Regions from separate parts of the Candidatus Clostridium stratigraminis genome, predicted to be linked through region 2. Evidence: riboswitches for the same ligand, from Rfam matches in the RefSeq annotation. Region 2 holds a riboswitch; the other holds the start of a gene.
What was found. Region 2 has a riboswitch for cobalamin ahead of ACJDUG_RS02135 (ECF transporter S component). Riboswitches for the same ligand answer to the same signal wherever they lie in the genome.

Region 1 (12,492 bases), on a different contig from region 2:
TATTTTATCTCCTATTGTAGGTTTGTAAACTAAATCACCAAAATAACTGTTTGTTCCACCAAGCTGAACCTTCATGGCTCCGGCAGCAGCTGCTTCAGGATAAGCACAATTAGGGCTCTTATGATTTTTTCTATCTCTAAACATTATCTTAAGGCTTTTATAAATATTTCCGTGAGCAATAGGTGCTGCAAGTGAAATAAGTACTCCACTAATTCTAGCTGGAATTAAATTAAATAAATCATCAGTCTTCGCAGGAAAATATCCTATAAATTTGTATTTATCATTCATATAGCCCAGCATTGAATCCATAGTATTTATTCCCTTATAAAGCATTGCAAGAGGTGCTCCTCCTATCATTGCAAATAGAAGCGGTGCTATAACTCCATCTGAAGTATTTTCAGCTACTGTTTCAACATCTGCTCTTATTATTTCTGAAACATTTAAACTCATGGTATCTCTTCCAACAATATAAGACAGTTTCTTCCTTGCTTCTTCAATATCATTGTTCTTGAGAGCTTCATAAATTTTAGCAGCTTCCTTATGAAGGCATCTTGCTGATATAGTAGTCCAAATAATTAATATATTTATAATGTGATAAATTAAAGGAAAAGGCTTTGCAAGCCTTAATAAGCTATAAGGAATTAAGAAACTCAAACCTGCAACAATTATAACTATAACTCCACCATAAACCCTTAGAGTCTTTTCATGCTTTGCTAATGTTCTTGCTTTTTTCTCAAGGATACTTATAAGTTTTCCTATATATATTACAGGATGAGGAAACCAATAAGGGTCTCCTATTATAAAATCAAGGACTACTGCTAAAATAATATCTATCATCTTTTGATTCCCATAAGCTTATAGATGCCTTCAATATCAATAGAGCTTCTTACAATATCCGCAAGCTTATCCAGCTCCTTTTCTCTTAAGTTTTCATATATTGAGGATTGTTTCAAGTTTATACCCTTTTTTTCTCTTAACATATTAGATATATATTCTCTAAAATAAATGCTGTCAAAAATTCCATGGATATAGGTTCCCATTATATTTCCACTTTTACTAATTGCGCCATCCTTATAATTTGCCTTTTGTTCATTCTTATTGTTTATATTAAAAAGGGCCTCAGTATCAATGCCATAATTGGTTATTCCCATATGTATCTCGTAGCCATAAATTTCAATTCTATCTTCTTCGTGATTACAATATTTTAATATATTACTTTTTATTTTTTGTGAGTTAATATTGGCCTTTATTCTTGTAGTTATCTTTTCTTCTTCAAAAATCGTATCAACATCTAACAGCTTCATACCTTCGATTTCTTTAAATTTCGATTCTGCTTCAAAAGGATCCCTTATTGTATTGCCTAGCATTTGATAGCCACCGCAAATACCGATAATAGTACCACTTTTGCTATACTCCACTATTTTTTCTTCAAGTCCATTTTCTCTTAGTGCCATTAAGTCAGCTATAGTATTTTTGCTTCCAGGAATAATAAGTAAATCTGGATGCCCAAATTCTTCTACACTAGTAATAAATCTTACAGAAATATCTTCCTCTAGCTTTAAGGCATCTAAATCTGTGAAATTTGATATATGATAAAGCTTAACAACTGCAACATCAATTGGCGCTGTAATACTTTTATTAAATTCAATGGCTCCATCTTCATCTTCAAGAGAAAGTGAAAAATATGGAACTACCCCAAGAGTAGGAACATGAATAATATCTTCAATCATTTCAATACCTGGTTTTAATATTTCCACATCTCCCCTAAATTTATTTATTATAGTTCCTTTTATCCTCTTTCTCTCATCTTCATTTAGAAGCAATAATGTTCCTGCTAGTGAAGCAAATACACCACCCTTATCTATATCTCCTACTAAAAGTACAGGAGCATCAACAAGTTCGGCCATTCCCATATTTACAATGTCCCTATCCCTTAAATTTATTTCAGCAGGGCTTCCAGCACCCTCCATCACTATAATATCAAAGTTTTTTTCTAATTCCTCAAATTGCTCCTTTAACATGTCCTTAAACTCAACTTTTAAATTATGATATCCAATTGCATCAGAGTTACCATAAACCTTACCATTAACAACTATCTGGCATTCTTTGTCTGAAGTAGGCTTTAAAAGTATAGGGTTCATATAAGCCTCTGGCTCTAGGCCGCAAGCATAGGCTTGCAATACTTGAGCTCGCCCCATTTCCTTGCCATCTAATGTTATATAAGAATTTAAGGACATATTCTGAGATTTATAAGGTATAACCTTGTAGCCATCTTGCTTAAATATCCTTCCTAAAGCAGCTACTAAAATACTTTTCCCAACAGAAGAGGCGGTACCTTGAATCATTATATTTGCCATATTATCACACCTTTTAACTAAATTTTGAATAATAAATATATATTTTCTTTATAGGATAAAACTTTGTTATATAAAACAATATTAGCTTTTACAAAAAATTAACCACCAGGGACAGTCCCCACTGATTTTTTATCCATTATTCCTCAAAATAAAAAATAGTGAGCTTTCATCGCACACTACCTTCAAAATAAAAAAACCGACATTACGTCGGAAATTTACTTCAAAAATACCTCTCCCACCGAAAGCTTTATTAACCATAACATAGGCAGGTCTCCTGGCTTGTGCATCATTCTCCCTTTAACCTTCCTCTCATAAGTATGTTAAGTTTCATACATAAAGTTAGAGTGGTATTACTAAAGGTTGTCTTCACTTACAGTAGCGTGTGGGCTGCTGCGGATTTAAACCGCATTCCCTTTTCACCTGATAACAGGCACCTAAGTTAGTATTTACTTGTAATTTTAGCTTAACTTATATTAATAATTATGTCAATGACATTGTCCATTTGATTCATATATTAACACATTTGTTTATTAACATCTTATCTCATATTTTCAAACTCATCTTCATATAGTAATGTGGTTGCTATTTCTATTAAATATACAGTTTTACAAAGGGTTAATAATTTCTACACAAAACTGTCGTATTCAGTATGTAAGATATATATATCGAAGATTTAGTAATATATGTAATTTATTATTTGTTTTGTCGCTATTTAATGAAGAATATTGAAATTACTATTTTAAGAAAGAGGTTAATAATTATGAATATAGCATTTTTCTTAACACCAAAAACAGATGTAGTTTTTGAAAAATCCAGTAATACCATGAGACAGGCTATTGAGAGAATGGAATATCATACCTATACTGCTATTCCTATTTTAGATGACAAAGGTAGATATGTTGGTACCCTGACGGAAGGAGACCTTCTTTGGAAGCTAAAAGATGACTCAAATTTAGATATAAAAAACACCTCAAAAATAAAGATTTACGAGATTCCAGTTCATTCTAATATTAGACCAGTCCACATTGATGCTAATATAGAAGATTTGTTTGTAACTTCCATAAGCCAAAACTTTGTCCCAGTGGTAGATGATTATAATGTATTTATAGGAATTATAAAGAGATCAGACATATTAACTTATTTTTATAATAAAATGTATAAGGTATTCCGGCATCAACTACTTGCTTAGCCCTATACTGAAAACTCCATCTTATGTAAAAATCAACATTACCAATGTTGATTTTTACATTACTATTTATAATAGAATTTTGCCTACTATTTCAACTTTATTAAGTCTCTATATACCTGCTTTAAATTATAGTGCGCCCCATCACCATATATTTCCCATCTTAACCAATCATCAAGCCAAATAACAGCAGGAGTTATTATAAACCACAAAATAGTGTATGTAATGCATACTTGTCCCATGATATTTCCATAATGTTTTGAATAATCCCAAATATCTAATTTTAGACAAATATTTAAAATAAATCCAGAAATAAATTCTATTGAAACAATTATTAAGGTTCCAAGTAGGCACTGCTGCCAAATTTTAAACTTATACCGCTTTGGAAATTCATTTAACAAACCTATAAGAACAGCACATAAGCCACCCACAAAAAGCATTGAAATATTAGTCCACCCCCTCCAAAAACCTTCAGCAGTAAAATAAAGCATACCCATAATGAAGCCTAAGACAGCTAGTTTCTTCATTCTAGACACCTCCGAAGCATTCAATTATTTGTACAATTAGTATAACCTTGATAACTATATTTAATTTATTGTTTTATTATTTCTTAAATTATATAATGTTAATAATTGTAATGATTTAAAGGAGGTTTAAATTTATGGCATTTATTACTTGTAACTTTTCTTCAGAGGTACTTGGCATGAACACATCTATTTACGTGATTTTGCCTCAAAATAAGACTTCTCAAATAGGCAAGGAAGGATCATTTGCTTCTAATAAATATAAAGCCTTGTATTTGCTTCATGGATTATCTGGAGATCATACTGATTGGCAGAGAAAGACTTCTATAGAAAGATATGTAGATTCAATGGGACTTGCAGTTGTAATGCCTGATGCCGGAAAAAGCTTTTATACAGATATGAAGAATGGAGAAAGATATTTTACCTACATAGCTGAGGAATTACCTAAGATAGCAAGGCAGTTTTTTCCCTTAAGCGAAAAAAGAGAAGATAACTTTATAGCAGGACTTTCCATGGGGGGATACGGAGCATTTAAAATTGCTCTAAGCTGTCCTGAAAAATATGCTGCTGCAGCAAGTCTTTCGGGCGCACTTGATATGACAGAAATTGTTTCTACGGTGGATGATACTGATAACGCTGGGTTATATAATATTTTCGGTGACTTAAGCATGTTAGCAGGAAGTGAGAATGACCTTTATTTCCTCGCAAAAAAACTTTTAATTTCCAAAGAACCAAAGCCAAAATTATATCAATGCTGTGGGACAGAAGACTTCCTCTATGGAATTAACCAAAACTTTAAAAAGTTTATAGAAACAACTAACATAGATTTTACCTATAATGAAGGCTCTGGTGAACATACCTGGGATTATTGGGATGCAGAAATACAAAAGGTTTTAAAGTGGCTTCCTTTATAAGATAAAGAGGCGATGCGGCATAGGGGCGTTTCTAATGCCACATACCTCCCAATGAGGCACTAGATACTTCCCCGTGCCACATAAACTATTCTAACAGATTATATCAAGTAATTCCTCGAAATTGATATTATAAAAAGCGTTATGCAAATCAAGCTTTGATAAGGCTTCCCTTATACTTTCCTTATTATAGCTTACGCCAATTAAGGCACTACATATGGTAGAAATATCAATTAAGCCAAAGAAATCTCCATAGATATTGCAGCTTTCAACAATTCCCTTATTTACATCCAGCTTAAACTCTATTTTTCCACCTTTAAAACGTCCTGTTTTTGTTATATTAAATTTCGGTGAGGTCCCATAATTCCACTGCCAGCTTTGAAACTTTTCCCTAGCTATTTCCTCAATTCTAGTTAGATCCTCTTTAGTTAATTTATATTCCTTCTCTGAGCCATTCATAATACTATTTACCATAAGCTTTTTAAAGCTTAATTCATCCATAGGCTTAGCTAAGTGTTCAGAAATATTTGTTACCCTCTCACGAACCGACTTAATTCCCTTTGAAATAATTTTATAATCATCTACAGTTATACACCTTACCATTTGCTCAAAATCAGTATTAAAAAGCAGAGACCCGTGATGGAGGGTATAGCCATTACTCATACACTGAGCATTTCCCGAGAACTTCTTTCCTTCAATAACAAGATCATTTCTGCTGTTAAATTCAGCATGGACATTTATGTCATTTAAAGCCTTAAGTATTGGTTCAATATACTTTTGAAAATCTATCTGGCTTGCAGAGCCCTTTGTTATAAAGCTGAACTGCCAGCCTCCCATATCTGTGTATATAGTTCCACCGCCAGTTATTCTTCTTACTACATTTACCCCATGTTCCCTTACATAGCTTTCATTTATTTCCTCTAGAGTATTCTGATATTTTCCAAGCATCACCGTAGGTTCAGTTCTCCAAAATATAAATACACTGTCCTCAGGAAGCTGCTTTTCATAAATAAGGTAATATTCTAGTGCAAAATTAAAATATGGATTTGTAGAATTGTTATCTATATAAATCATTTTCTCTCTCCTCCATAATTTAATGCCTCTTCTGCCCTATAGGAGCTTCTTACAAGAGGGCTGCTTGCTATATATTTAAAGCCTTTTCCCATTCCTACTCTTCTGTACTCTTCAAACTTTTCCGGTGTAACATATTCTTTCATTTCAATATGATTCTTTGAGGGCTGCAGATACTGGCCAATTGTGAAAATATCACAGCCTGCCCCTAAACTGTCATCCATTAATTCATAGATTTCTTCATCTGTTTCTCCAAGGCCAACCATAATACCGGTTTTGGTAAAGATGTTAGGTGCCTTGCTCTTTATATAGCTGATAACCTTTAGAGACCTTTCATAATCTGCCTCAGGGCGAACCTTTCTATATAAGGATTTTACTGTTTCGATATTATGATTTATAACTTCTGGATTTGCCTTTATTATAATATCCAGATTTTTAGCTTCTCCCTTAAGATCAGGAATAAGTACTTCAATAGTTGTTTCAGGATTTAATTTTCTAACCTCATTTATAGTTTTAGCAAAATGCTCAGCTCCGCCATCTGTAAGATCATCTCTTGTTACACTTGTAATAACAACATGCTTTAACTTAAGCTCCTTTACGGCTTCTGCAAGATGCTTTGGCTCCATAGGGTCCACCTCTTGAGTACAGCCCTTTGTCACATTGCAAAATCTGCAATGTCTGGTACAAACACTGCCTAAAATCATAAAGGTTGCAGTTCGCTTTTTATAACACTCCCCAAGATTAGGACAATTTGCTTCCTTACACACAGTATTTAATTTAAGATTTGCCATTAGGCTGCTTATCTCTTCCACAGCTTCCTTATTATAATTCACCTTAAGCCAGCTAGGCTTCTTATCCATAGTCTTCCCCCTTATTAGTCCGAAACATTTAATAGCTAACCTTTTGTCTTTTAACCTTCAATTACTGCAATTGTTTCTCCTACTCTAACCTCGTCGCCCTCTTCAAAGAAAGCCTCCTTTAAAATCCCCTCTTCCAGGGATTCAATTTCGCTTACAACCTTATCTGTTTCAACTTCAAAAAGTATGTCCCCTTTTTTCACCACATCTCCTATCTTAATATTCCAGCCTGCAAGAACTCCCTTTTCCATATTTTCACTCAACTTTGGCATTTTAATTTCCTTTTTCATAATGTATACCTCCTTAAATTTAAAAAAAGCATAGTGCTAATTCTTCTTTATTTATATTTTCAATACTTTTAATAGCCTTAAATCTCTTTAATAGCTCCTGATAATTATAGCAAGCACCCTGCAGAGCCTCCCTAATATTTGCATTAGATATTTTGTTTACCGAAATCTCTGAGTCTATAATAGTTCCCTTTTCTACCTTTAATTTTACATAGATGTCCTTATCTAAAAGCCTCGACTCTTTCTCATAGATAAACTTAGGTGAATTTCCGTAATTCCAATTCCAAAGAGCATATTTATTTTCTGCCAGTTCTCTTATTTCTACAAGTTCCTCATCTGTTAGATTAATTTTCTCAATGCCCTCTGGAAATAAGGCTTTAAGTAAATGTTCTTCAAATTCCTCTATAGTCATGTTCTGGTCCTTCATAAAGGTCTTTATATTTGTAACTGGACTTTTTACTGATTTAACAGCCTTTGAAATTATTTTTCCCTCTGAGGGCTTTAAAATTTCATTAAGTTTAGATAAATCACTGTTAAAAAGCAAGGTCCCATGATGAAGTATCCTACCCCCTTTTATAGCCTCAGCACTTCCTGATATTTTTTTCCCCTCTATGGCAATATCACAATCCCTTCTTTTTTCAGCTGGAATTCCAAGTGACCTCAAAGCTGAAATAACTGGATTTAAAAACTTATCATATTCTATAGATGGATCTAGTCCATGGTGAGTTATAAAGGAGTAATTCAGGTTCCCAGTATCATGAAAAACTGTGCCGCCTCCGGTATTCCTTCTTGCCACTCTTACTCCCATTTTTTCAGCTGTCAGTGTGTTGATCTCCTCAAAGATATTCTGATGCTTTCCTAAAACTATACTGTTATCATTTCTCCAAAGAAGTAAATAACTATCTTCTTTAAAGTTATTAAACACATATTCCTCAAGAGCAAGATTGAAATAAACATCCTTATCTTTATTCTCTATATATTTCATTTTAAGTCTAACTCCTCTATCCAGAACATAATTCTTCACCAAAATGTCGCAAATTTAGTCCTTATTTCTACAATTTTAAATTATCAAACAACTTTATTATACATTATTTTTAATAACTATTGTTGAAATATTTATTCTTTTTCTTCTTATTTTAATACAAAAATGCCTCAATAATCATAAGATATACCGTAAAAAGGTATTAAAATGATTATTGGGGCATTTTTAAAAAGTCAATTTATTTTGCTTGATGACATTGTTCCCGTGCCACATTATCTAAACTTATAGATGGTAGTGTGTCTATATTCTTCCTTTGCCCTAAGTATTGGTGAAGGGAAATGCTTTATATTTATGGAATTAGGGAAAAATTGAGTTTCTAGGCATAAGCCGCTGTAATCTGAATACCTCGCTTCATCTTTTCCAAGACCCTCTACACCCTCTTCTATAAAGTTACCTGTATAAAATTGGACTCCTGGCATGGTAGTGTATACTTCCATACTCCTTCCACTGTTATCGTCCACCACCTCACAAGCCTTTACTAACCTTTCATCCTCCCTGTTAATAACAAAGTTATGATCATACCCCTTTGCAAAGGCAATTTGCTCATAGCTACTTCTTATTTCATCACCAACTTTTTTTAGTTTAGTGAAATCCATTGGCGTACCTTCTACTTCTCTAAGTTCACCAGTAGGGATGGAATCTTTATCTGCAGCTGTAAATTTATCAGCATTTATATAAACTTTATGGTTTAAAATATTGCCAGAAGCATGACCTGATAAATTGAAATAAGAATGATTTGTAAGATTTACAATAGTATCTTTATCAGAAAGTGCAAAATAATCTATTTTAAGTGAATTATCCTCAGTCAGAGTATATGTTACCTTAACCTCTAGATTCCCAGGATAGCTCTCTTCCATATCCTTACTGATATAACTTAGTTCTAAGCCTCCAGTTTCAAGGATTCTAGGTTCCCATATTACCTTATCAAAGCCTTTTAAGCCTCCGTGTAGATGATTTGGTCCATTATTTATTTCTAATTTATATTCAATTCCATTAAGGTTAAAGCTTCCCTTTGCAATTCTATTAGCGTACCTTCCAATAATGGCTCCAAAATATGGACCTTCCTTCTTGTAGTCTTCTAATTTATCAAACCCAAGAACTACATCATCGAAGCTGCCCTTGTCATTTTGCAGCTTAAGTGAACGAACTATGCCACCAAAATTAATAATTTCAACTGCTGTTCCCTTTGAGTTAGTCAAGGTAAAGGAATATATATTAGTTCTATCTGGCGTGCTGCCAAAATATTTTTTTTCAATACTCAATTTAACCCCTCGTTTCTTTTTAAGTTTACTTTATTATTAAATATTATACTTTTATACAAATCTTAATTCCAGAAAAGTATTTAAAATTTTTAAAATAGAAAAGTAAAGGTCTTAATTTAATTATACTTTTTCTAATTGACATCCTATAATAAAACAATAAAATTTAACTATGCAAATAAGATTTTACTTCTGCGTTCTTTGTCTAAACTAATTTTTTAAAGGTATCCTTGAAAATTCCATATAAACTGCTGTATATCTTGTACAGTCTTTCATATTCTAAAAAGTTATTAAGGTTAGGGCTTACACTTTCTGTAACCTTTATAAGTGTGCAGCAGGCCTCATTTACTGAATTAAAGCTTCCTCCTGCCACAGAAGCAAGTATGGCAGCACCATAGGATGGTCCATCCACAGAATTTATCATATCTATTCTTGTCTCGAATACATCTGCAAGGATTTGTCTCCAAAGCTTGCTCTTTGCACCGCCGCCGCATACTCTAACTTCATTAATAGGAATATTTAATGCCTTAACGAGCTCTAAGGAATCCTTAAGTCCAAAGGCAACACCTTCTAAAATAGCTCTTGTCATATGAGCTCTAGAGTGTGTAATACTAAGTCCTATAAAACAGCCCTTAGCATTTGCATCACTATATGGGGTTCTTTCACCCATTAAATAAGGTAAAAATATTAAGCCATCACTGCCAGCAGGTATCTTTTCAGCTTCCTCTAAAATTTCCTCAAAGGACTTTGAGGTATCTTTATTTATTTCCTCTACCCACCATTTTAAGCAGGAAGCAGCCGAAAGCATAACACCCATTACATGCCATTCATTATTAGCATGGCAGAAGGAATGAAGCCTATTTTCATCTTCTACCTTATATTCCTTTTGAGATGCAAAAATAACTCCAGAGGTACCCATGGCCACAGAAATAATGCCGGTTTCTACAGTACCAGTTCCTACTGCACCAGCTGCTTGGTCTCCGCCGCCGCCAGCTACAAGAGTTCCCTTGAGTAATCCTGTAGTGTCTGCTGCTGCTTTATTAATTGTACCTGTAACTTCAAAGGACTCAAAACACTTTGGCATTACCTCTTCTGAAATATCAAGTATATTAAGCATTTCCTTTGACCAGCATCTATTTTCCACATCAAATAAAAGTGTACCGGAAGCATCAGAAACATCTGTAGCATACTCTCCAGTAAGCTTAAATCTAATATAATCCTTAGGCAGAAGTATATGCCTTATTTTATTATAAATTTCTGGATTGTGTTTTTTAACCCACAGAATCTTAGGTGCTGTAAAACCTGTCAAAGCCTTGTTTCCAGTATATTTTGATAGCTTTTTACTGCCTACAAGTTCTGTAATATAATTACATTCATTTTCAGTTCTTTGATCACACCACAAAATTGCTGGAAAGAGCACCTCATCCTTTTCATCCAGCGCAACTAATCCATGCATTTGCCCACTAAAACCTATAGCTTTTATAGTTTTATTATCTATATGATTTATTTCAATAAGTTCTTTAATTCCATCTCTTGTGGCATCCCACCAATCCTTTGGATTCTGCTCTGCATAGCCTATCTGAGGATAATAAACAGGATAATCCTTGGATAGGCTGCAATTAACCTTACCTTGCTCATCCATGATAATAATCTTAACCGAGGAAGTGCCTAAATCTATACCTAAATAATTCAATTTCTTAACCCCCTCACAATATTGTATTAATTAATTTAAAAGCCAAAGCTCTGAAAAATAGGTATCAAAGCTGCTCCTAATATATTCGAATCCTTTCCAAGACTTGAAAATAATATTTCTACGTCCCCAGCCTTATAAAATTCATTATTTTTAAAAATCAGTTCCATAAGTTTATCTTGAAAAATGTTTGAATACTTGCTTATTTCTCCACCAATAACAATATAATTAGGATTAAAAATAAAAATTAGATTTCCAATACCCTCTGCTAAATCTTCTAAATATCTATCCATAACCTTAATTGCAATATTGTCATGTTCTTTGTATTTTTCAATAATTTCTCTAATGCTTAATGCCTTTGTTTCACTTAATTCATTGTAATCATTTATAAGAGCTCTATTAGAAGCATAGGTTTCAAAACAGCCCTTCTTCCCACAGCTGCACTGTCTTCCTCCTTTATTAATGGTCATATGTCCTATTTCTCCAGCTCTTCTGCTTTTACCCTTATAAATTCTTTCATTTATAATAAGACCTCCGCCAATACCTTCTGTTATAGAAACATAAATTAAATTATTTAAATTCTTTGCTATACCTAAATTGGATTCAGCTAAGGCGCCTGCATTTGCCTCATTCTCAAGAAAAACGGGTAAATTAAAACAGTCAGAAAGTTCCTTAAAACACAAATTCTTAAGTCTAAAATTTGGTGCAAGCTCTAATTTTAATTCCTCTTCATTTACTGTTCCGGGCAGTGAAATACCAATGCCTAAAACCTTCTCTTTTATATTTTCTCGTGAATCTAATAGGCCATTGATTAACTTCTTAATGTCCTCAAGAACCTTTACCTCATTTATAGACCTTAGAAACAATTTATTATCTTCTAAAATTTTACCGTCCAAATCTGTAATTACAGCTCTTATATAATTTTTCTCTAAATCTATTCCTATACTGCATCTAGATTCAGGTAAAAACCTTATTATAACTGGCTTCCTGCCTCCAGTTGAAGTAGCCATACCTGCCTCTTCTACTAAATTCTCCACTAAAAGCTCTCCAACAATTGTAGTTACCGTAGGAACACTAATGTCTAGTTTACGGGAGATATCAAGTTTTGTAAGTTCCCTTTCCTGAGCTAAAAGCTTTAGTATACTCTTCTTATTGACAGTTTTTATTTCACTGTGATCCATAATTATCTCACTTTCTAGGGAATTTGCGCTGCAAAATAAATTACAGCGCAATGTACTTATTAGCTAAAGATATGCTGATTTACTATTGCTTCAAGCATCTCTTGTCTTCCTGATTTATTTATAATGT
Region 2 (12,492 bases):
TGGCAGTCCTGTTCAATAACTTGCCTATACCAGGCTGGGCTGACTTCATGAAGAGCATTTTTGGGGATCAATGGAATAGCTTTGGCGGCAACTTATGGAATGGTACATTTGCGGTAATGTCACTCTTAGTTGTATTTACTGTAAGTTATAACCTAGCTAAATCCTATGAAAAAGACGGACTCTCAGCTGGAGTTGTTTCCTTTGCCTCCTTATTAATGCTTTATGCTGGATCAGCAAAGGACTGGGCAATACCATTTGCTTTCTTAGGGGCACAAGGACTGTTTGTTGCTTTATTTGTGGCCTTAGTTGCTACTGAAATTTTTGTAAAACTTATGGGTAACAAAAAACTCGTTATTAAAATGCCTGATGGGGTTCCGCCTGCAGTTTCAAGGTCCTTTGCTGCATTACTTCCTTCTATGATTACTCTAGTTGTTTTCTGTGTTTTAAGAATTGTTCTTACAGATATAGGTGTTCCGGATATTCATAATTATATCTTTACTCTTATTCAAAAGCCATTATTAGGACTTGCAAGCAGTTTAGGAGCAGCTTTACTAGTTGTTTTCTTACTTCATCTATTATGGTTCTTTGGCTTACATGGAGCAAATATTTTACTTCCAATTACAACTGCAATATTCTTGCCTTTAATGAGTGCAAATGTTGACGCCTTCGCAGCTGGTAAGCCAGCACCTAATATAATAACATCTTCCTTCTTTGATACCTTTGTTTATATGGGAGGTGCAGGAACTGCAATTTGTTTACTTGTTGCAATTTTTATAGTAGGCAAGAGAGAAGAAAACAAAGCAAAAGCAAAATTAGGCTTGGCTCCTTCAATATTTAATATTAATGAACCTGTACTTTTTGGTATGCCGCTTGTATTAAATCCAATTTACGTTATCCCATTTATACTCACACCTTTAGTGCTAACTATTGTAAGTTATGCAGCAATGGCAGCTCACATAGTTCCAAAGACAATTGCATTGGTAGTTTGGACAATGCCGCCTCTACTTAGTGGATTCTTAGCAACTGGCTCAGTAATGGGAATAATCCTGCAGTTAGTAAATTTAGCAATAGGTATTTTAATCTATATTCCATTTGTAGCATTATCAGAAAAACAAGCAAGGGAGACAGAAGCTAATAAAGCTTCAAACTCATTAAATATATAAATTAAATAACTGTTAGAATAATAACTCATAAGAAATATAGACTTAAACTGAAATAAAGAATTATTAATCTATATAATGAAAAAAGCAGTACGACCTAATTTAAAATATAAAACAATAATGCACAAAAAGTTTTAATTTACTTCTTGCGTATTATTGTTTTTATATATTTTTAACACAAATAATATAAATTTTATACAAAATCCTTGCAATGTTATATAATAATTTGTAATTTTTAAGAAATAATTGTAGTATGCCTATGGTTATTTGTTGCAATATAACTTATAATTATAATACGATTTGGGTATTCATACATTATTAAGCAATTGTTATAATGAATTTGGGTACTATTATTTAATATTGGAGAGTGATATTTATGATACCAACACCTCATATTGGTGTAAGTGAACAAGGAATTATTGCTGAAACAGTGCTGCTACCAGGAGATCCTTTAAGAGCAAAATTTATAGCTGAAACCTATCTGGAAAATCCTGTTCAGTTTAATACAGTACGAAATATGTTCGGATACACCGGTACATATAAAGGTAAAAAAATATCTGTTATGGGAACTGGAATGGGTATCCCATCAATTGGAATTTACTCCTACGAACTAATTAATTTTTATGGAGTTAAAAATGTAATTAGAATAGGTTCCTGTGGATCTATGCAAGAAGATGTAAAGGTTCGTGACATAGTTATAGGAATGTCAGCTTCTACAAATTCAAATTATGCTAGTCAATATAATTTACCTGGTACATATGCGCCAACTGCTTCTTGGGATTTGTTAAAAAAGGCAGTTAAAATAGCTGAAGAAAAGGGTATTGATCCAAAGGTTGGAAATGTATATTCTTCCGATACATTTTATGATGATGATGTAGATTCATGGAAGAAGTGGGCAAAGATGGGCGTTATGGCAGTAGAAATGGAAGCTGCAGCCTTATATATGAATGCAGCTCGTGCAGGTGCTAATGCACTTTGCATATTAACTGTATCAGATTCTTTAGTCACTCACGAGGCCACTACAGCTGAGGAAAGACAAACATCTTTCACTCAAATGATGGAAATTGCATTAGAATTAGCATAAGAAAAAATGGGGCTATTGAAAAATAGCCCCATTTCTATGTTCAAAATTCAATAACACTGTGATTTTTCCAATTGCCACTTTTAAGTCTAATGTAGTATCGTACTAGAGAGTCTTTGTCATACCATAGTAACTCCTCTATACCCACCTTATATGGAACGAATATTTTTATAGTATTGAAAGAGTTTAAAAAAAAGCATAATAATTTGAATTACAAACTTGAAATGATATAATTAAAATAATTATTAATTGCAGTAAAAAGTATAACGCTGCAGATTTAAACAATAGTTATGGTTACGAAAGGGATATAGACACAAATAAATTATAATTACTTTATAATATTCAAGCATGTAAGGCTTAATAATAATTTAGTAAAGAATAGAAGGAGGCTTTTAAATGTCATACATAGCAAGTGAAAATAGGTATGAAAATATGAGGTATAATCGCTGCGGAAACAGCGGCTTGAAATTACCTGCCATATCTCTTGGCTTTTGGCATAATTTCGGGGGAATTGATATATTTGAAAATGGAAGAGAAATAGTTAGGAAGTCCTTTGACTTAGGTATAACTCATTTTGATTTAGCAAATAATTATGGACCTCCAGCAGGCGCTGCTGAAGAGAACTTTGGTAAAATATTAAAACTTGATTTTATGGCTTATAGAGACGAAATGATAATTTCCAGTAAAGCCGGTTATTATATGTGGCCGGGACCTTATGGTGAATGGGGTTCTAAGAAATATCTTGTAGCAAGCTTAGATCAAAGCTTAAAGCGTATGGGCCTTGATTATGTGGATATCTTTTATCATCACAGGCCAGATCCAAATACGCCTCTAGAGGAGACCATGGGAGCTCTAGATCTAATAGTAAGACAGGGAAAAGCACTTTATGTTGGAGTATCAAACTATAATGCTGAGCAGACCAAGAAAGCTGCAGAAATATTAAAAAGACTAGGCACGCCTTTTGTAATTAATCAACCTAGGTATAATATGTTAGATAGATGGATTGAAAATGGGCTTCAAACTGTTCTTAAGGAAGAAGGGATAGGGTCAATTGCCTTCGTGCCTCTTGCACAAGGACTCCTTACAAGTAAATACTTAAATGGAATTCCAAAGGATTCAAGAGCTGCTGGGCCATCACAGTTTTTAAACAATAAGGAAATTACTGAGGAAAAGTTAATAAAGGTAAGTAAGCTTAATGAACTTGCTACGACCAGGGGTCAAAGCTTAGCTCAGATGGCAATTGCTTGGGTACTTCGTGAAGGTCGTATAACTTCTGCACTTATTGGTGCAAGTAAGGTAAGTCAAATTGAAGATAATGTGGCAGCCTTAAATAACTTAGAATTTTCAAGTGAAGAACTTAGTATAATTGATGAAATACTTAAATAAGAAATAATATCATAAGATCATATATTATTAAGTGAGCTTTTAACTATGATTTAAAATAAGTAAATTTTATTGACACTATTTAGAGGTAATGCTATTATTAACTTGTAAACAATTAAATACGATGCCCTAGGTACACTTAGTTTAAAAGGGAAAGTGGTGAAAATCCACTACAGCCCCCGCTACTGTATACGGATACGAATCCTAACCACTGGTTAACAGCCGGGAAGGTGGGAAGAGATTGACCCGTGAGCCAGGAGACCTGCCTTGGACAATACTAATCCTTCGGAGGGAAGGGAAGTGGTTTGAGAAATCTCATTAAGGTTTATTATGCCCACTTTTATGTGGGCTTTTTATTTTAATTAGATTACTCTAGAGTCTTAAGCCATTAAACTTCCTCTACAGGTTTGTAGAGGTTTTTTTATTTAATTGTATTTTAGTATTGGAGGGTCATTTTTATGAAAATAAGGAAGCTTGTTACTTGTGCAATGCTAATTGCACTATGCTTTGTTGGAAGCAATATAAAGATTTTTGGAAGCATAGCCTTTGATTCCATGGCAGCATTTTTAGGAGCACTACTACTTGGACCATGGTATGGAGCGGTTCTTGGAGCTGGTGGACATTTTTTAACCGCGCTTACCTCGGGTTTCCCTCTTACAGTACCGGTTCATATAATTACAATGTTTTCAATGGCTCTTACAATGTTTTTCTTTAATATAGTACAAATAAATTTAGAGAAGAAAATTAACATTTGGGCAGCAAGGGCAGGTGGAATAATAACTGCACTTATTTTTAATGTTGGCATTGGATTATTATTGACAACTCCATTACTAGGCTTTGGCGCATTTGCTTATGCACCACCATTACTTGCAGGAACCCTTGCAAATGTAGTAATAGCAGAAGCAGTATATGTATTTTTGCCAAAACAAATTAAAGAAAGATTCTTATTAAAGTAGGAGGAAAAGGGAATGGGTAAACTTTGTCTAGTAACTGGAGGAGCAAGAAGCGGAAAAAGCAGCTTTGCAGAAAAAATGGCTAGAGATATAAATGAATCTGTGCTTTATATTGCAACTTCAATAGTTTTCGATGAGGAAATGAAGGACAGAGTTAAGAAACATAGAGCCCAGAGACCAAGAAATTGGGACACCTTTGAAGGCTATAAGAATTTAGCACCAGAAGTATTTAAGGCAAGTAAAAAACATAAGGGCATTTTACTGGATTGTGCTACTATAATGATGACTAATCTGCTGTTTGATATAGTTGGAACGACCTTTGATGATGCCGCAGATGCTGCTAACATTACAGAAATTATTACTAATGAAAGATTAGCTGAAATAGAAACAAGAATTATTAAGGAATTTGAGACTTTTATAGATGCAGTTAAAGAAACTAGCCTAACTGTAATAGTTGTTACAAATGAAATAGGCTTTGGTGTTGTACCTGAAACAGTACTTGGAAGAGTTTTCAGAGACATCGCAGGTAGAGTAAATCAATATATTGCAAGTAGAGCAGAGGAAGTTTATTTAGTTGTTTGTGGTATTGAAATGAAAATTAAATAAGTACATTATTTTACAATAATGTATACTGCATGCTGCTAGAAAAATTAAAAATAAATATTTCTGATAATATTAATTTTTACTAAAAAAATTTATCATAAGAATAAATTAATAATATATTTTGGAGGAATAAAAGTAGATATGAAAAAGTTAATCAGTTTAATAATGTCATTAATATTAGTTTTTGCAGTTACACTTACAGGCTGCAGCACTAAAAATACAGCTAATACAGCGGCTGATCAGACTAATAAAGAAGTAAGTAATACAAAGTATCCTTTAAAGATTACAGATGCATTTAAGAGAGAGGTTTCTTTAGATAAGGAACCAGAGAGGATAGTATCTGTTTCACCAAGTATTACTGAGATAATATATTCTCTTGGAAAAGGAAGTAAATTAGTTGGTAGAACAGATTATGACGATTATCCATCCGAAGTAACTAAGGTTAATTCAATTGGAAACTTAACAAATCCTAGTGAAGAAAAGATTATAGACTTAAAACCAGATGTTGTATTTGTATCTGATATAACTTCAAAGGACACTGTAAAAAAACTTGAGGATTTAAACATAAAGGTTATAGTTTATTCTGGAGAACAAAGCTTTGACGCAACTTATAAGAACATTGACAGCATAGCTGAGGTATTAAATGCAAAAGATAAAGCTAATACAATTATTGATGGTATGAAGGCAAAGGTTAAAGAAGTTGAAGATAAGGTTAAAGATGCCAAAAAACCATCTGTATATTATGTAGTAGGTTATGGCCAAAGCGGTGATTTTACTTCTGGGAAAGGTACATTTATTGGTCAAATGATTGAACTTGCAGGCGGAACAAATGCTGCGAATGACGTTGAAGGCTGGAATTACAGCGTAGAAAAGCTTGTTAGTAAGAATCCTGATATAATGATTTGCTCTAAGTTTTTTGATACTAAAAAGGGCATAGAAGCCACTGCAGGATACAAAGATTTAAAGGCTGTTAAGGAAAATAAATTACTTGAAATAGATGATAACTTAATAAATCGTCAAGGACCTAGACTAGCAGATGGTTTAGAAGCAATGGCAAAATTAATTCATCCAGAACTTTTTAAATAAAACAAATAGAAATAGAGGAATCGTAAATGTCTTATGTATACAAAAGGAAATCTTATGTAAATATATTTATTTTATCAATAATAGTGCTAATTGCATTGGCAGTTGGAGCAGTTAATTTTGGGGCTGTAGACATTTCTTTTAAGGATACAGCGAGGATTATTTTTAATAAAATTCCCTTTTTAAATTCCCTTATTTCTACATACGGCATTAAAGAAAGTTCAAAGATAATAGTTTTAAATTTAAGACTTCCAAGAATTATCCTGGCAGCCTTAGTAGGTATGGGCTTATCTGTAGTAGGAGCTGCATATCAGAGTATATTTAAAAATGCTATGGCTGATTCCTATGTGCTTGGAGTTTCCTCTGGGGCAGCTTTAGGAGCTGCTCTTTCCATTGCCTTTGGAGCAGCAGCAAACACCTTAGGCATGGGACTTACAACTGTAAGTGCATTTTTGGGAGCAATACTCACAGCTTTCTTTGTATTAAACATAGCAAGGCTAGGAAACAAGCTATCAGATGTAACACTTATGCTGGCTGGAGTGTCTATGAATTTCTTACTTTCTTCCATAATATCCTTAATTATGATATTTAAGAGAAATGAAATAGAAAAAATTGTAATGTGGACAATGGGAAGTGTTTCTGCAGGAAATTGGAAAAGTATTTATGTACTCGCTCCCATTGTATTTTTAGGTACAGTAATTATTTGCTTTTTTTTAAAAGATTTAAATATGATGATGTTGGGTGAGGAAAGCGCTCAAAATCTTGGGGTAGAAGTTTATAAGGTAAAAGTTATTTTAATAGCTGTTAGTACTATTATAGTAGGTGCTGTTGTATCCTTCAGCGGCATAATTGGTTTTGTAGGACTTATAATACCACATGTAGTAAGATTAGCATTAGGTTCAGATAATAGAATAGTTGTACCTTTTTCAGCATCTATGGGTGCAATATTTTTAATCTTATGTGATACCTTAGCCCGGTCAATTGTTCCTCCTGCTGAAATACCTGTAGGAATAGTAACATCAATATTCGGTGTTCCCTTTTTCCTTTATTTATTAATGAAAAACAAAAAGAAGGTGCTTTAGTATGTTAGAAGTTAAGGATTTAAGTTTTAATTTTGGTAAAGAAAATATACTTAAGCATATCTCCTTAAACATTGATAAAGGAAGCTTTTACAGTATAATAGGGCCAAATGGGTCTGGTAAAACTACCTTATTAAGAAATATAAGCAGGGTGCTGCATCCTATTAAAAATACAGTCTTCATTAATAATTCCGATATTATAAGCTTAAGACAAAAGGAAATTGCAAAGACAATGGCTGTGGTTCCGCAGAATACAAATATTGATTTTGATTTTACAGCACTTGATATTGTTATGATGGGAAGAGCAGCTCATTTAAGAAGATTTGAATCTGAAAATGAGGAAGATTTAAAAAAGGTTAAGGAAGCTATGGAAATAACAAATACCTGGAGCCTTCGAGAAAAAAATATAAATCACTTAAGCGGAGGGGAAAGGCAGAGAGTTATTGTAGCCAGAGCTATTGCTCAAGACACGGAAGTTATTCTGCTTGACGAACCAGTTTCTAATTTAGATTTATATCATCAAATAGAGGTAATGAATACTGTTAGGACTTTAGTAGAAGATAGGAAGATCATGGTAGTTGCAGTTCTTCATGACTTAAATTTGGCTTCTAATTATAGTGATCATATATTTTTAATGAGTGAGGGTAAGCTTTTTTGTGAAGGAAATTCTGAAGAGGTAATTACAGAAGAAAATATTAAGGATGTATATAAGGTTAAAGTAAGTTTAACTCAAAATCCATTTACTCAAAAACCCCATATTATTATTTGTAATTAAAAAAAGTGATACCAACATGTAAAGTACATAGCGGTGTCGCTTATTCTTTTATTTAAAAGTACCAGCATACTTTTTTAAAATATATTTTTAGATATAAATATCCTTGTGTATACTTGAATTTATTAATATCTTATGTATAGATAAAAATTTTAAGAATCAAGAGCATTTTGTAATTATTAAGCTTAAATAAAATTATAAGTAATCTTGGTTTATTAAAATTTTAAGGCAGAACATTAAGAAGTTGTTTAAATATTGACAATTTTTTTTTAATGGCATAAAATTAGATTAACTAGTTAATTAGTAGTTGGATTTTCTGAAATCAATTCAAGGCAAAACACGTAAAACCTATCAATATAGTCCACAATACCATAAGATTACAGCTTTATTTAATTGCTTAAATAGAGTATAATTTAATAAAGAATAGTCTTAATATTTTTTATTATAAAATAATTGTAATCGTTTAAGGAACACAATATTTTTTCAACATAAATATAAATTTATATAAAAATCATTTATGGGGGTGTAACATGAAATATAAAGTAATAGGCAGCAGTGTAAACAGACTTGATGCAGTAGCTAAGGTTACAGGTAAAGCAAAGTATACAGATGATTTTTTTGAAAGAGATATGCTTGTAGGAAAAGTGCTTAGAAGCCCATACGCACATGCCATTGTTAAAAACGTTGATAAAAGTAAAGCTATGGCTCTGCCTGGAGTAGAGGCTGTTATTTGGCACAAGGACTTGCCTAAGATTCAGTTTCCAACTGCGGGACATCCATATTCGTTAGATCCAGGCCATAGAGATGTTGCAGATAGATTAATACTTACAGATAAGGCTAGATTTGTTGGAGATGCTGTAGCTGCAGTAGTAGCAGTTGATGAGCTTACAGCAGAAAAGGCATTAAAACTAATAGAGGTAGATTACGAGGTTTTACCATTTGTTTTAGACCCTGAGGAGGCAATAAAGCCTGGTGCTCCAGTTATTCATGATGAGAGACCTAATAATATAGTAGCTTCCTTTGGAGCTCAATATGGCAACATGGAGGAGGATATTAAAAATTCAGAACATGTTTTTGATGGAGAATTCCAAACTTCTATTGTGCAGCATTGCCATATTGAAAATCAAAATGCCTATGCTTATGTAGATACAGATGACCGTATAGTTATTGTATCTTCTACACAAATTCCGCACATCGTAAGAAGAATAGTAGGACAGGCGCTTGGACTTCCTTGGGGAAGAATAAGAGTTATTAAACCTTATATTGGCGGTGGCTTTGGAAATAAACAGGATGTAATTATTGAACCTTTAACTGCTGCAATGACCTTAGCTGTAAACGGAAGACCCGTAAGACTAGCTTATACAAGAGAGGAAGTATTCGTAGATACAAGAACAAGACATGCTATGAAATTTAATTTGAAAACAGCAGTTTCAAAAGAAGGAAAGCTTTTAGGAATTACAGTTAAGGATATAGTAACACAAGGGGCTTACGCTTCTCACGGACATTCTATTGCTATGAGTGCTGGAAGTAAATTTAGACCATTGTATAATTTTAATTCAGTTATATTTGATCCTAAAACAATTTATACAAATTTACCAGCAGCTGGTGCTATGAGAGGTTACGGAGTTCCTCAAATATTCTTTGCGCTAGAAAGTCATATTGACGATATAGCAAGGGAATTAAAGATGGATCCTATTGATTTTAGGATGCAAAATTTAATAAGTGTAGGACACGCAGATCCGCTTACAAAAAATGTAGTACGTACCTTTGGAATACCTGAATGTATAGAAAAGGGTAAGGAATTAATCAACTGGGATGAAAAGAAGAAAAAATATAAGAATCAAAGTGGAGATAAGAGAAGAGGAATAGGTATGGCCTGCTTTAGTTACCTTTCTGGAACACACCCAGTAGGCCTTGAGCTTGCAGGCTGCAGAATAGTTATGAACCAGGACGGTTCTGTTCAACTTCAAATTGGAGCAACTGAAATAGGACAAGGAAGCGATACTGTATTTGCACAAATGACAGCAGAAGTTCTTGGAATACCAATGGATATGGTTCATGTTATAAGCAGTCAGGACACTGATATTACTCCATTTGATACAGGTGCTTATGCATCCAGACAATCCTATGTTGCAGGAGCAGCAGTTAAAAAGGCAGCCTTAGAAGTTAAGGATAAGGTACTTTCACTGGCAAAGATAAAGACAGGTATAAATAAAGAAGAACTTGATATAGTAAATGCTAATATAGTAGAAAAAACCTTAGGAAGGGTTTTATGTTCCTTAGAAGACATAGCAATGGAATCCTATTATGACAGGGTAAATGCAGCTCCTATAACAAGTGATACTTCAGAAAATGTCAGAGTTAATGCTCCAGCTTATGGAGTTTCCTTTGCTGAAGTTGAAGTAGATATGCTGACAGGTAAGATAGAGGTATTAGAAATTTATAATGTACATGATTCTGGAATCATACTAAACCCTAAGTTAGCAGAAGGTCAGGTACATGGTGGTGTTAGCATGTCCCTTGGCTACGCATTATCAGAGCAAATGATATTTGATAAGAAAACAGGGAAAAACTTAAATAATAACCTATTAGATTATAAACTTCAGACTATTTTAGACACACCAGAAATAGGGACAGCTTTTGTTGAATTAGAGGAACCAACAGGAGGTTTTGGACAAAAATCTCTAGGAGAAAATCCAACTATTTCACCTGCACCGGCTATTAGAAATGCTGTCTTAGATGCTACTGGAGTTGGCTTTAATAAACTGCCTATGAATCCACAAGCAGTATATGAAAAATTTAAAGAAGCAGGTTTACTGTAGAAAGGAGTTTTTAGAATGTATGATATAACAAATATTTTGGAACCAAAAACAATGCAGGAAGCTCTAAAAATGTTTGACAGTAATCCAAAGCTAAAAATAATAGCTGGTGGAACAGATGTGCTTATACGTATGCATCATGGGGATATGGAAGAAGTAGAGCTTTTAAGTATAAGAAACATTAGAGGCTTAAAGGACATCACCTTATTAGAAGATGGAACTATATCTATAGGGGCTATGGCATCCTTCTCTGATGTATTTAGAAGTGAAATTATAAACAAATATATACCAGTGCTTGCTGAAGCAGGAGTATCCATGGGTGGCCCGCAAATTAGAAACATGGCAACTATAGGCGGCAATATTTGTAATGGAGCTGTTTCTGCAGACAGTGCACCTACACTCTTTGCCTTAAATGCTGTCTTAAAGCTGGATAGTATTAGCGGCACAAGAATGGTTTCTATAAAGGACTTCTATGCTGGGCCAGGTAAAGTTAAGCTATTGCCAGGAGAAATGTTATCAGCCTTATTAATAACAAAAGATAATTACTGCAATATGAGTGGTAATTATATAAAATTCAGCAACAGAAAAGCAATGGATATTGCCATGCTTGGAGTGGCAGTTGTGTGCAATACTAGCGAGAATAAGTTTAATGACTTAAGGATAGCTTTAGGTGTTGCTGCACCTACACCAATTCGATGCACTGAAGCTGAGGATTATGCTAAGGGTAAGGAAATAAATGATGAAACTATTAAAGAAATAGGAAATTTAGCCTTAAAATCTTCAAACGCAAGGGATTCCTGGCGTGGTTCAAAAGACTATAGACAGCATTTAATAGTTACCTTAACACAGCGAGCTATAAAAGAATCAATTAAAAGAGCTGGAGGTAGTGTAAATGAGTGAAGCTAACATGAAGAAAATAAGTTTGATTGTAAATGATAAACCCTATTCACTTGAAATTGATATAAGAGAATCACTGTTAGAGGTATTAAGAAATAGACTTCACTTTACTGGTGTAAAGCAAGGCTGCTTAGTAGGTGAGTGTGGGGCTTGTACAGTTTTAATTGACGGAACACCAGTTAATTCTTGTTCTTATTTAGCAGTTTGGGCTGAAGGAAAGACAATTAAAACAATAGAAGGTGTTTCCTCAAAGGATGGAAAGCTAACAAAAGTTCAGCAAGCTTTTATTGATGAAGGAGCAATCCAATGCGGTTTTTGTACACCAGGCCTTGTTCTTACCACCACAGCTCTTGTGGAAAGCGGTAAGGAATATACAGATGAAGAAATAAAGAGGGAAATATCAGGGCATTTATGCAGATGTACTGGCTATCAAAAGATATTTAGTGCAGTAAAAAAGTCTCTGAAAGAAAAATAAAATAATAAAAAAGTTTAAAAAGGTTTTGTCAGTTGACAAAGCCTTTTATTATTAACAAAATAGATGATAAAAAAGATTCTATATGCTATAATCTCAAAATAATGGAGTAAGTAATTATAGAGGTGTATTATGGAAAACATAGATAGTAATAAAGTTTTAAGTATCCTAGCAGAAGATAAAGAATTCT

Region 1: linked by a shared signal. The riboswitch ahead of ACJDUG_RS05235 (cobyric acid synthase) and the one ahead of ACJDUG_RS02135 (ECF transporter S component) in region 2 are both predicted to bind cobalamin.

Annotation. Positions count from the first base shown of each region.
Region 1 covers NZ_JBJHZZ010000002.1:178,409-190,900, reverse strand. Annotated here, with positions in the region: gene cbiB (adenosylcobinamide-phosphate synthase CbiB) at 1-837, opposite strand, end outside; gene ACJDUG_RS05235 (cobyric acid synthase) at 834-2,357, opposite strand; cobalamin riboswitch at 2,605-2,810, opposite strand; gene ACJDUG_RS05230 (CBS domain-containing protein) at 3,118-3,546, shown strand; gene ACJDUG_RS05225 (putative ABC transporter permease) at 3,633-4,070, opposite strand; gene ACJDUG_RS05220 (alpha/beta hydrolase) at 4,205-4,981, shown strand; gene lplA (lipoate--protein ligase) at 5,072-6,052, opposite strand; gene lipA (lipoyl synthase) at 6,049-6,909, opposite strand; gene ACJDUG_RS05205 (biotin/lipoyl-containing protein) at 6,960-7,196, opposite strand; gene lplA (lipoate--protein ligase) at 7,216-8,178, opposite strand; gene ACJDUG_RS05195 (aldose epimerase family protein) at 8,448-9,497, opposite strand; gene xylB (xylulokinase) at 9,700-11,187, opposite strand; gene ACJDUG_RS05185 (ROK family transcriptional regulator) at 11,223-12,365, opposite strand; gene xylA (xylose isomerase) at 12,425-12,492, opposite strand, start outside.
Region 2 covers NZ_JBJHZZ010000001.1:429,897-442,388, forward strand. Annotated here, with positions in the region: gene celB (PTS cellobiose transporter subunit IIC) at 1-1,163, shown strand, start outside; gene deoD (purine-nucleoside phosphorylase) at 1,537-2,244, shown strand; gene mgrA (L-glyceraldehyde 3-phosphate reductase) at 2,638-3,627, shown strand; cobalamin riboswitch at 3,739-3,908, shown strand; gene ACJDUG_RS02135 (ECF transporter S component) at 4,083-4,580, shown strand; gene cobU (bifunctional adenosylcobinamide kinase/adenosylcobinamide-phosphate guanylyltransferase) at 4,593-5,183, shown strand; gene ACJDUG_RS02145 (ABC transporter substrate-binding protein) at 5,322-6,266, shown strand; gene ACJDUG_RS02150 (FecCD family ABC transporter permease) at 6,293-7,345, shown strand; gene ACJDUG_RS02155 (heme ABC transporter ATP-binding protein) at 7,347-8,117, shown strand; gene xdhA (xanthine dehydrogenase molybdenum-binding subunit XdhA) at 8,645-10,936, shown strand; gene xdhB (xanthine dehydrogenase FAD-binding subunit XdhB) at 10,952-11,833, shown strand; gene xdhC (xanthine dehydrogenase subunit XdhC) at 11,826-12,305, shown strand; gene ACJDUG_RS02175 (aldehyde dehydrogenase) at 12,435-12,492, shown strand, end outside.